DNA from 2 places in the Halomonas sp. 3A7M genome. Region 1 is predicted to be linked to the other one. Evidence: predicted binding sites of a transcription regulator. Region 1 holds the regulator's gene; the other holds the start of a gene.

Region 1 (6,267 bases):
GTTTGAACAGCTTGCGCGAGCTGGTCGGCGGTTTACTTTGCTCACGCTCTTTACGCGCATTGCGTACCAGTTGTCGTATTGCCTGGCGATCAGCGTTAGGGTATTCCGCCATAAATAGATCGACAGCGCTGTCACCTTCTTCGACTAACCGGTCGCGCCATTTTTCTAGCCGGTGAAAGGCATGATCGCGCTGCTCTTTTTCCTGCTCGATAGCGTCGAAGACACCCTGTATGGCAGTAAGGTCCTCTTTGCGGATAAGCTTGCCCACATATTGCATATGGCGACGGCGGCCTTCATGGGAGCGGATGCGCGAGGTTTCTTCTATGGCGCGTAACATGTCGTCAGAGAGCGGAAATTTTGCGCGCTCGGCAGGTTTCATCGCGATAAGCGTTTCGCCAAGCGCCTGAAGGGCATGCATTTCCCGCTTGAGCTGAGATTTACTGGGGCGCTCTTCTTGTTCATCAATATCGAAGGGCTCGGGGCGTTGCTTAGGCATACTAGAACTCACTAATTAGTTTCGTTTGCAGCATTATATCAGGCTGCGACCACAACATTGATCCGCCAATGCGATTCAGGCGAAAAGGAGGCCAAAATGGCACAAGCATTTGATGCAGCGGCCCAGCAGGTACTGTTAACCCAGCGTGCTGAAGAGGCGCTTGCGCTGGCAAAAAAATTAGGCGCAGATGCTGCTGAGGTAGGCGCTAGTGTAGATCAAGGTCTTGGGATAAGCGTGCGTCTTGGTGAAGTTGAAACTGTTGAGCTTTCACGTGATCAAGGGATTGCCATTACGCTATATGTTGGGCAGCGCAAGGGCAGCGCCTCGTCTACCGATGCCAGCAGCGCGTCAATTAAAGCCACGGTAGAGAAAGCCCTGGCAATTGCCCGTTATACGGGGGAGGACCCTGCCGCAGGGTTAGCAGATGCGTCGCTAATGGCAACTGACCTACCTGACCTTAAAGTGCATTATCCCTGGGCGTTGACGACCGATGAAGCAATCGATTTGGCGCTGGCATGTGAGCAAGCGGGGCGTGATGTAGCGGGAATTCATCAGTCGGAAGGCGCTTCGCTATCCAGTGGTGAGGGAGTGCGAGTTTACGCGAACAGCCACGGCTTCCTCGGCACCCAGAAAGGCAGTAGCCATTCACTTTCCTGCATGCTGATTGCACAGGATGAGAAGGGCATGCAGCGCGATTACGATTATACCTCGGCACGTAATCCTGCCATGCTTCGAGATCCTGCGGAGGTTGGCCGCGAAGCGGCATCACGCACGCTACGTCGGTTAGGCGCTCAACGGCCGCCAACAGGCACCTTCCCGGTGCTGTTCGACCCGTCACTTTCCAGTGGCTTGGTAGGTCACTTGATGGGGGCGTTGGCAGGTGGGGCGCTTTATCGCGAATCCTCTTTCTTATGTGATCGTTTAGGTAGCCCGCTATTCCCGAGCTGGTTTGGTTTGGAAGAACGGCCTATGGAGGTGGGGGCGACGGCTAGCTCGCCGTTTGATGCTGAAGGCGTTCAGACTCGCAACAATCGCTTTATTGATCAGGGTAGTGTGGCCAGCTATATGCTGTCTGCTTACAGTGCGCGGCGTTTAGGCATGCAATCGACAGGTAATGCAGGTGGGGCACGCAATTTACGTTTGTTAGCGCCGCTGACGCCCCGAGATGATTTGCTGAAGCAGATGGGGCGTGGCATTTGGGTGACTGAGCTAATGGGGCAGGGGGTTAACGGCGTGACTGGCGACTATTCGCGAGGCGCGGCAGGCTTCTGGGTAGAAAATGGCGAAATACAGCACCCTATCGAAGAATTCACTATTGCCAGTAATTTGAATAGCATGTTTGCTGGCTTGGTCGCCGTCGGTGATGACATCGATACCCGTGGCAGTATTCACACGGGTAGCTGGCTAATTGATGCAATGACCGTCGCTGGTAACTAACAACTGAGCTAACAGCTCAGTTAGCACGTGTTTTGCTGATGTTAGTGGTCTTCGTCAAAACGTGCGTCGAACAGCGCTTCAATCGCCTCTAGTGCTTGTTCGGCGTCGTCGCCTTCCGCATGAACTCTAAGTTCAGTGCCACAAGGGGCGGCCAGCATCAATAACGACATAATGTTGGCCGCATCTGCCATTTGTTGTTGTTTGTAAACGTGAATGTTGGCCGAAAACTGTTGGCCACACTTGACGAGTTTTGTCGCTGCGCGAGCATGAAGGCCGCGCTGATTAGTGAGTGTTAAGGTTCTTTCTGGCACTCTGGTTCCTTTTAGCCGAGTGGGGTCGTGAAGAAAAGGCGTTGCTTATTGCGCGTTTGTTGAAGGCGCGGATGTGGAGGGCTGCTGCTCACTGAGGGTGTACTGCAAGCCTAGCTCACGATGACGGAGTTGAACCTCTCCCGCTTGTTTTACCAGCATTTGCGCCAGTTGTTCCACCATAAAGACAGAGCGGTGCTGCCCACCGGTACAGCCAATCGCAATCGTCATATAACTGCGTTGGCTATTTTGGTAAGCGGGTAGCCACTTTTCCAGCCATGTCTGGATATCATTGCGCATTTCTTCTACGACAGGATATCCCTTCAGAAAGTGGATGATATTGGCATCACGGCCAGTGTATTGGCGCAGTGTAGGATCCCAGTACGGATTTGGTAGGCAGCGCACGTCAAAGACGAGGTCTGCGTCAAGTGGGACGCCCCGTTTATAGCCAAATGACTCTAGTGTCAGGGTTAATCTATCTTCACGCTGTTGGGCAACCTGATCCGTTATCCGGCGGCGCAGGTCATGAACCGACAGACGCGATGTGTCGATCATCAGGTCAGCCAGATCACGGATGTCGAGCAGGGTTTCTTCTTCTTTATTGATGGCCTCTTCAAGCGTCATGTCACTATCACGCGTAAGAGGGTGGCGACGACGCGTGGCTGAGTATCGCTCAAGAAGAATTCGGGCATCGGTGGTTAGATAGATAACCTGGAAGTGAATGCTTTTCTGACGCAAAGATTCAAGCATTTTTGGCAGTTGCTTTAGTGCAGCAGGTAAATTGCGCGCATCGATACTTACCGCTAATTGGGGGCGTGCCCCTTGCTCACGAAGCTCATCCACCAGGGAGCCGAGTAGCATGGCGGGCAAGTTATCGATGGCACAATAGCCAAGATCTTCTAACGCTTGTAAGGCGATAGATTTACCGGACCCTGAACGGCCGCTAATGATCACCAATTGCATAGAGTTTCTCTTGGCATGCCAATAAAAATGGAGGTAAACGTAGGCAGTGTCTAGCGGTGGACTATTTAAGTAACAGGTTGTTCACGAATTTTTGCTGTTATAAGGTCCAATAGCTCACGTTGGCTAGCCGTTCTACGAAGCTGCTGACGTGTGTCAACGCTGTTCATGATAGACGCCACTTGCCCTAATAAGGCTAAGTGCGTGTCGTCCGCCTCTTCGGGTACTAAAAGTACGAAAACAAGGTCGACGGGATCGCCATCAATAGCATCGAAATCTACAGGCTCGGCTAACTTTAAAAAACCAGCGATAGGCGAGCTGCAGTGAGGGCTACGGGCGTGAGGAATGGCAACGCCGTTGCCTATTCCAGTGCTACCCAAACGCTCACGACCAATCAGGCGGCTGAAGACTTCTTGGCTATCTAGGCTTGGCGTGTTTTGCGCAATAAAGGTGCTGAAAAATTCCAGCACCCTTTTTTTGCTGCCCCCGGGGACGTCATACAGCACGCGCTCCGGGGGAAGTATGGTTTCCAACGTCATTGAGTTAACGCACGCCAGCGCCTTGGGCGCGAGCTTGTGCTTTTTCCTTGTGTTTAACGAGTTGACGGTCAATTTTGTCCGCTAGTGCATCAATCGCAGCATACATATCATTGTCTAATGCTTCTGCGTGTAGATCGGCACCTGCAGCATGCAGGGTGCAGGCAGCTTGCTGACGCTCCTTTTCAACAGATAAGGTCACTTGTACGGTGGTGATATTGTCATAATGGCGCTCAACGCGTTCCAGCTTCTCATTTACATAGTCACGCAAGGCGTCAGTCAGATCTACGTGATGACCAGTGATATTTACTTGCATTGACGTGCTCCTTATCCATCGGACTGTTCTTCGATTGTAACCCTTTTTGCGCTATTGCAAAGCCCCTAGACAGACTTTGTCTCGTTAGCACTGTTTTATTAGCGTAAACGGCGGCGCTCGCTTGAAGAGGGAATACCCATTGATTCACGATATTTGGCCACCGTTCGCCTTGCTACATTAATGCCACCCTCTTCCAATAGCGCCACGAGGCGGCTGTCTGAGAGCGGTTTGCCGGGCGGTTCATCTTGCACCAGTTTTTTGATTCGAGCCCGGATGGCGGTGCTGGAGTGACTGTCGCCGCCGTCCTGGCCACTTACTTGGCTGGAAAAGAAGTATTTGAGTTCGAACACACCGCGCGGGGTATGGATATATTTCTGGGTGGTGACCCTGGAAATAGTAGATTCATGCATTTCAACGGCGTCTGCGATATCGGCTAAGATCAGCGGTTTCATGGCTTCTTCACCGTGTTCCAGAAAGCCTATCTGGCGAGCTATGATTTCTCGGCCCACCCGCAGTAGCGTATCATTTCGACTTGAAAGGCTCTTGATGAGCCAGCGCGCTTCCTGGAGATGCTCTTTTAAAAATTGGTTATCTTGGCTCTTGTCAGCCCGTTTGATGAGGCTTGCGTAGTCAGGTTGAATGCGCAAGCGCGGCAGTGCCTCTGGGTTTAGCTCCAGGTGCCATCCTTCGTGGTCATGGCGGACGACTAAATCTGGCGTTACGTAGCTGTCATCTGTGTCGCCAAAGGCGCTCCCGGGGCGAGGGTCCAGGCTGCGGATCAAGCGGATTACGTCATCAAGCTGCTCATCATCTAGACTTAACCGCCGCTTTAGCAAACGCACATCATCTTTACCGAGCGCTTCAAGAAATTGACGCACTAAGCGCTTGGCAGGCATCAGCAGCGGTGTATCTTCGGGTAGTGAGGCGAGCTGCAGCATTAAGCACTCCCGCAGGTCGCGAGCAAATACACCGGTGGGCTCAAACTGTTGAAGGCGCAGCAAGGTTGTTTCAACTTCACGCTGGCTAAGGCCTTCATGCCCTTGGGCTTTAAGTCCTTCGCGAATGTCATTGAGAGGTTGAGTTAGGTAGCCGTTGGCATCCAGTGCATCGATGAGGCTTTCAGCAATGGCATGGTCGCGTGGTGAAAAATCTGTCATGGCGAGTTGCCAAAGTAAGTGGCCATGCAAACTTTGACCAGCGGCTTGACGCTCAAAGTCAGGCCCCTCGCTGCTGGCACCATGGCTACCTAGGTCTTGATAAGTGTCTGACCAGTCACTGTCAGTTGAGAGTTCGTTAGGAATGCTTTCGGACCATTCAACTTCCTGGGGTTCACTAACGGCCTGTTCGCCGAACTCATCTTCCTGCTCAAGCATTGGATTGGCATCAAGTGCTTGCTGAATTTCTTGACGGAGGTCCAGCGTTGATAGCTGTAACAGGGCGATGGCCTGCTGCAGCTGAGGTGTCATGGTCAGCTGTGTACCGATACGCAATTGAAGAGAAGCTTTCATGACCATCTGAGAACCACTCGTTAATCAGAAAGCTCCACCCTAGTGCGAGTTATGGCTTGGTGCAAGTGCAATAACTATGCCACCACTACTATTTTTTTTGCAGGTGGCTGTTTACAGGCGGAAATCAGCCCCCAAATAAACGTCTCTTACCCGCTGGTTGTTGAGAATTTCCTGAGGGGGGCCACTGGCGATGATATGACCGTCACCTACAATGTAGGCAATATCGCAAATATCTAGTGTTTCCCTGACGTTATGATCAGTGATTAGTACGCCGATATGGCGTTTTTTGAGGGCTCGAATGATCGTTTTAATATCACCCACTGAGATCGGGTCAACGCCGGCAAACGGCTCATCAAGCAGAATAAAGGCAGGCTCTGTCGCGAGGGAGCGTGCGATCTCAACACGTCTACGCTCTCCGCCCGAAAGACTCATGCCGAAGTTGTCACGAATGTGCGTGATGTGAAAATCTTCCAGTAGCGACTCAAGGCGCTGCTCCCGGGCGCTACGATCGAGTTCTTTACGAGTTTCCAGGATTGCCATTATGTTGTCGGCGACAGAAAGTTTGCGAAAAATAGAGGCTTCCTGAGGCAAGTAGCCAATACCTGCCATTGCACGTTCGTGCATGGGGGCATGGGTTAAATCAAGCTCGTCAATGCCAACCTTTCCCGCATCAGACTTTACCAAGCCGACAATCATATAAAACGAT
Region 2 (6,267 bases), on a different contig from region 1:
CGCCGCCTGAGAAACACTTTCGTGCTGGGCGACGGCCACAAAGACTTCCAACTGGCGCAGGGTGTAATGCATAGAGACAACCTATCTTGTTTCGGCGACATATCTATTCTTTAGATAAGTGTTATCAGTATAATTCGCTTAACAGATATATCTCTCTTTATTTAGAATTAGTAGCAACATATTTAGCCATTTTTTATGCTTTTTTAGAATATGGCAGACGAGGCTTAGGCCACTCTGCCCATTGGAGGAGTTAGCATGAGCAAGTTTGCCCTGGAAGAAGTCCTCAGCGTTCACCACTGGAACGACACCCTGTTCAGCTTCCGCACCACTCGCGAGCGTAGCCTACGCTTCAAAAATGGTCAGTTTGTGATGATTGGCCTGGAAGTGAACGGCAAACCGCTGATGCGTGCTTACTCCATCGCCAGCCCCAACTACGAAGACCATCTGGAATTTTTCAGCATCAAAGTACCCGATGGCCCGCTCACCTCGCGCTTGCAGCACCTTCAAGTTGGCGACCAAATTATGGTCAGCCGCAAGCCTACGGGCACGCTGGTATGCGATGACCTGCTTCCCGGCCGCAACCTTTACATGCTTTCCACCGGAACAGGCCTTGCACCGTTTATGAGCCTGATCCAAGACCCAGAAGTGTACGAGCGCTTTGAAAAAGTTGTGCTGGTGCATGGCGTACGCGAAGTATCTGAACTTGCCTATGCCGACTTTATTACCAAAGAGCTGCCTGCTCACGAGTATTTAGGCGAAGAGATTGCCGAGAAGCTGGTGTACTACCCCACGGTTACCCGTGAAGAATTCCACACCATGGGACGCCTAACCGATCACATTCGCAGCGGCAAGCTGTTTGAAGATACCGGTCTTCCGCCGATTGATCCGCGCCAAGACCGCGCGATGATTTGCGGCAGCCCCGCCATGCTCGACGACACTAGCGCGCTGCTAGACGAATTGGGCCTGAATATTTCCCCGCGGATGGGCGAGCCGGGCGATTACGTGATTGAGCGTGCCTTTGTTGAGAAGTAAGGGGTGAAAAGTAAGAAGTGAAGAGTCAGAAATAGAAGGCAAGGAAAGGTTTGCCAACTCGTAAGTAACAACGCAACGCCCCGCTAAGCAGGCCGCTTAGCGGGGCGTTTTGGTAATTTTAGGCTGCGAAGCACCCGTCGCGATTAAACCGCGTCTTTACCGGTTTCGCCGGTACGAATACGAATCACCTGCTCCAGCGGCATAACAAAGATTTTGCCATCGCCGATTTTGCCGGTATTGGCAACCTGCGTAATGGCATCAATAACCTGTTCCGCCATATCGTCATCTACCGCAACTTCTAGCTTTACTTTGGGCAGAAAATCCACCACGTACTCTGCACCACGATATAGCTCTGTGTGACCTTTCTGACGGCCAAAGCCCTTCACTTCCGTTACCGTAATGCCCTGCACGCCGATATCAGAGAGCGATTCGCGTACGTCATCAAGCTTAAACGGCTTGATAATGGCTGAGATCAATTTCATTGCGACATCCTCTAGCTTGGTGGCCTTTTATTAAAGGTTGGCGGGACACTGCTGTTAGCCAAGCCCGTTAGCGTTAAGCATACACCGCTACAGGCAGAGAATAAAAAATCAGCGCCTATGGATTGTAACAATGCACTAAGGCAAAAAGGCCTCCCGTTAGGGGAGGCCAAAAGAGCACGCCAGCTCATTTCATTAGCGTAAGCTTATTTCTTAACGCTAAATTCAGGATAGGCTTCAAGACCGCACTCAGCAATATCGACACCTTCATACTCTTCTTCTTCGCTAACGCGGATACCCATGATGGCTTTCAGCACCAGCCACACCACTAGGCTGGCAACGAATACCCAGCCAAAGATACCAACGATACCGATCAGCTGTGCGCCGAAAGAAGCGTCGCCATTGGTCAGCGGAACCGCCAGCACGCCCCAGATACCCACCACACCGTGTACCGAGATAGCACCGACCGGATCATCAAGCTTCAGTTTGTCCAGCGTGACGATCGCAGCGACAACGATCAAGCCACCCACCGCTCCAATCACCGCAGCGCCTAGCGCAGAAGGCGACAGAGGATCCGCAGTAATCGCGACAAGACCAGCCAGTGCACCGTTAAGCGCCATGGTAAGGTCCGCTTTACGGAACCACAGTTTGGCAAGAATCAGTGCGGCAAGCACGCCACCGGCAGCCGCCGCATTAGTGTTAACAAACACTTGAGCAACGTTGTTGGCAGAGCTGATGTCGGACATTTTCAGTTCAGAGCCGCCGTTGAAACCGAACCAACCCATCCAAAGGATAAAAGTACCCAGTGTGGCCAGCGGCATGTTGGCGCCTGGAATCGCGTGGATAGACCCATCTTTACCGTACTTACCTTTACGTGGGCCAAGCACCAATACACCCGCTAAGGCAGCCGCGGCACCCGCTAAGTGAACAATGCCGGAACCCGCGTAATCGGAATAGCCGACTTCAGACAACCAGCCGCCGCCCCACGTCCAGTAGCCAGACACCGGATAAATAAAGGCTGTCATCACTACTGCGAAGGCCAGGAATGCCCACAGCTTCATGCGCTCAGCAACCGCACCAGACACAATCGACATGGCTGTGGCCACAAACACTACCTGGAAGAAAAAGTCAGAGCGCATTGAGTAGTAAGGCGCATCATCACCGCCTGCGGTCACTGCATCCACGCTGTTTTCAGCGCCAATCAAGAAACCAAGGTTGGGTAGGAAGCCACCCGCGCTGCTGGAATACATAATGTAGTAACCCACCAGCAAGTACATGGTGCAGGCAATCGCAAACAGCGCGATATTTTTGGTCAGAATCTCGGCGGTGTTTTTCGAACGTACCAAGCCAGCCTCAAGCATTGAGAAGCCAGCGGCCATCCACATGACGAGCACGCCGCAAATTAGGAAGTAAAACGTGTCGAGCGCGTAGCTCAGATCAGTCAACTCATTCATTTTAAGTTCCCCGTTGAACTATAGAAATGATCCGAAAAAACAGCTTCAAACGGCGTCTGCACCGCGTTCGCCTGTCCGAATCCGAATAACGTCTTCAAGCGGTGTCACAAACACCTTGCCGTCACCGATCTTGCCGCTGTTAGCTGCGCTACAGATCGCTTCCAATACGCTCTCTAACCGGGTGTCGTCCACGGCCACTTCAACTTTTACCTTGGGTAGAAAGTCGACGACGTACTCTGCCCCCCGATACAGCTCGGTATGCCCCTTTTGACGACCGAAGCCTTTAACTTCAGTCACCGTGATGCCCTGAACGCCGTTGTCAGCGAGCGCTTCACGAACGTCGTCAAGTTTGAATGGCTTGATGATAGCGGTGATGAGTTTCATCCCGGATCTCCCCTGCTGGATTAGGTAGCGGCAGCGCCGCCCGAATTAACTGCTTATCTCGTTAATGCGCATACCGTGCCACCCAACTTTTTTTTCTTATAAGTCAGCAGTTTGTTTTATAAAAATTAAGGTTTTTCGGTGGCAAGGAAGACTTAGTAGCCGCCGCCACTGCCCGCTTGCACCATAAAAGAACATGAATAAAAACGCGGCGCTCTATTTCGATGCACTCCTTCGATGCACCCCGCCGATAAAGAGAGGCCAGAGGCTAATTTGCAAACGATGCATGCGCATCGACGGCGGGTTGCGTATCCTTATTAGTAAGCAGTGCACATTTATGCGTGGTCATTTAAGGAGAGAGCGATGGCGCCTCAAGATCGCATTAGCCGTTTAGCCCAGCAAATTGGGGATCGTTTACAGAACGCCTCCCAAGCCCCGGAAGATATTCAAAAAGGCGTACAGCAGGTAGTGCGTGGTGCCTTTGACAGGCTGGAGCTGGTGTCACGGGAAGACTTTGATATTTTGATGGATGTATTGCAGCGCACCCGCTCACGCGTTGAAGCTCTAGAGCGCCAAGTGGCCAGCCTTGAGGCCGCCGTGGAAGCGTCTACCTCAACGAGCCCTTCCCCCATTGAAGCAGAAGCACCACCAACCCCCGCTCCTGAACCGAACAGTGATGGTTCAGAGGATGACAAGCCCGCCTAAATCCAGAACGGACGGCAATAGGTTGACGACGCCTATTGCCGACTAAGTGGTGGCTTAATACGTTGATGTTGATGACGTAAAGAGCGTCATACCCACTTAATAAACACGAATCAATATCATTGACTTTGATTGTTGTGGTGATACTCTCCGCCTCCTACTCCCTAACTGCTCGCGGATTGTTCACCATGTCTGACTGGTCTTCTTCAACGGCTACACTCATTGGCACGGGTCTATTACTAGGCTTTTCCGGCGCTGTTTTCGCCCAAAACACAACGTCTGGATCCACGCTAAACGCAAACGCTGGAGATACCATGGTGGTGGTTGGCTCCCGCACCCCAACCCAGATCAGTCAGATACCTGGCGCGGTATGGGTGATTGATAAAGAGATGCTGCAACAGCAGACCCGCAATGGTGCAGACCTAAAGACGGCTTTGGGGCAACTTGTGCCGGGGCTGGATCTAGCACCGCAAGGGCGCACCAATTATGGGCAAAACATGCGTGGTCGGGGCGTGCAGGTGCTTATCGATGGCGTATCTCTGAACAGTTCGCGTGGGCTTTCCCGTCAGTTCGATGCCATCGATCCCTTCAATATTGAGCGTGTAGAAGTGCTTTCCGGCGCCAGCAGCCTGTATGGCGGCGGTGCTACGGGGGGCTTGATCAATATCATTACGCGCAAAGGCGAAGAAGGCCTGAACTGGCGCACCGAAGCAGGCATCACCACAGGCTTCAACAACAGCGATGATATGGATCGACGTCTGTCGCAATCGATCAGCGGCGGCAATGAGCGGGTTCAGGGCTATCTGGGTACCTCCATTGTGGACAACGGCCGTCACTATGACGGCAGTGGTCAGGAGATCTTTCCCGATATTGCCCAGACCGACCTGCAGGACAATCGCAGCATTGATGTATTGGGCAACCTCTCGTTCCGTTTGACCGATGAACAGAGCCTGGAACTGGGCGCCCAGCTGTATCGTTCCGGTTACGAAGGTAACCGGGGGGTTTACTTTCCCAACCTCGACGCAGCCACGCCCAACTTGAACGATGCCGAGATTCGCGACGGCTACCGTTCACAGCGCGACCCGGAAACCGACCGCAAGCTGGTCAACGTCAACTATCACCACGCTAACCTATGGGGACAAAACTTCTATCTACAGGCCTTCCATCGAGAAGAGGAATCCAGCTTCCAGGCCTTTCCTTACCCTGTCTCGGATGGCCTGCAGTTTCGTGCATCGCAACAAAATACTGATTTAAGCGGTATTAAAGCGCTGTTTGAGTCGCGCCTGGGTGATGACATTTCATTGACCTATGGGCTCGACCTGGATCGCGAAAAATTCGATGCCAGCCAGATGCTGTTTAATACCGATGTATCAGATGCCACCGGAGGTTTGGTGCAGCAGGCTTCGGGCGTTGAGCCCCGCTACCCAGGCTATCAGGTGGACGGGCTTTCGGGCTTCGTCCAAGGTGACTGGCAGGCCACCCAGGCGCTTAAGCTCTCCGCAGGGTTGCGGCAGCAGCATATGGATGTCGAAGTGGGCGATTTCCAGGGTATTCCCGGCGGTAAGAACGATTACGAAGCCACGCTATTGAATGCCAGCGTCCTCTACGATTACGGCAACGGTCACCAGAACTGGCTGCAGTTTAGCCAGGGCTTCGAGCTGCCAGATCCCGCCAAATACTACGGCAAGAGCCCCGAGGTGAGTGTCAATAACAACCCTCTATCTGCCATCGAGACAGATCAGGTGGAGCTAGGCTGGCGCTACCAGGGGGGTAACTGGATGGCTCAAACGGCACTCTACTACGCTTGGTCGGACAAGGCAGTAGAGAACGCCCAGGATCTGAGCGTCAGCGTAGTGGACGAAAAGAAACGCGACTTTGGCCTAGAGAGCGCGGTAACCCGTTACTTCGACAACGGCCTGGAGGTCGGCGGCACTCTACACTTAGTGCGTTCCGAGCAGGAGAACAGCCAAGGGGAGTGGGAGAAGCGTGACGCCCGCTATGCATCGCTCTCCTCTTCAACGGCCTTTATCGGCTGGACCGACTACGTGCGTTCGGCGCGCTTGCAAGCCAGCCATACTTTCGATCTGAAAGACGACGCGGATCGTGAGATCGACGGCAACACCACCCTCGATCTATCGCTCAGCCAGGAGACCGATTTTGGCACCGTGAGTCTGGGCATACAGAACCTACTCGATGATCAGTACTCCACCGTCTGGGGC

What was found. Region 1 encodes sigma-54, which starts transcription at its own class of promoters, with help from an activator protein. Its sites were predicted from a motif close to TGGCACNNNNNTTGCTNT; they were not measured.
Region 2: a site for sigma-54 is predicted at 3,413-3,430, ahead of INT19_RS10425 (P-II family nitrogen regulator). Genes of this name have one in related genera too.

What each region holds. Positions count from the first base shown of each region.
Region 1 is NZ_JABUZD010000162.1:126,169-132,435, forward strand. Features, by position in the region: gene yjgA (ribosome biogenesis factor YjgA) at 1-496, opposite strand, end outside; gene pmbA (metalloprotease PmbA) at 593-1,933, shown strand; gene INT19_RS14445 (HPr family phosphocarrier protein) at 1,975-2,244, opposite strand; gene rapZ (RNase adapter RapZ) at 2,290-3,204, opposite strand; gene INT19_RS14455 (PTS sugar transporter subunit IIA) at 3,270-3,740, opposite strand; gene hpf (ribosome hibernation-promoting factor, HPF/YfiA family) at 3,745-4,053, opposite strand; gene INT19_RS14465 (RNA polymerase factor sigma-54) at 4,152-5,567, opposite strand; gene lptB (LPS export ABC transporter ATP-binding protein) at 5,673-6,267, opposite strand, start outside.
Region 2 is NZ_JABUZD010000115.1:6,425-12,691, reverse strand. Features, by position in the region: gene INT19_RS10445 (LysR family transcriptional regulator) at 1-72, opposite strand, end outside; gene INT19_RS10440 (ferredoxin--NADP reductase) at 256-1,032, shown strand; gene glnK (P-II family nitrogen regulator) at 1,176-1,514, opposite strand; gene INT19_RS10430 (ammonium transporter) at 1,718-2,965, opposite strand; gene INT19_RS10425 (P-II family nitrogen regulator) at 3,011-3,349, opposite strand; gene INT19_RS10420 (accessory factor UbiK family protein) at 3,710-4,051, shown strand; gene INT19_RS10415 (TonB-dependent receptor) at 4,237-6,267, shown strand, end outside.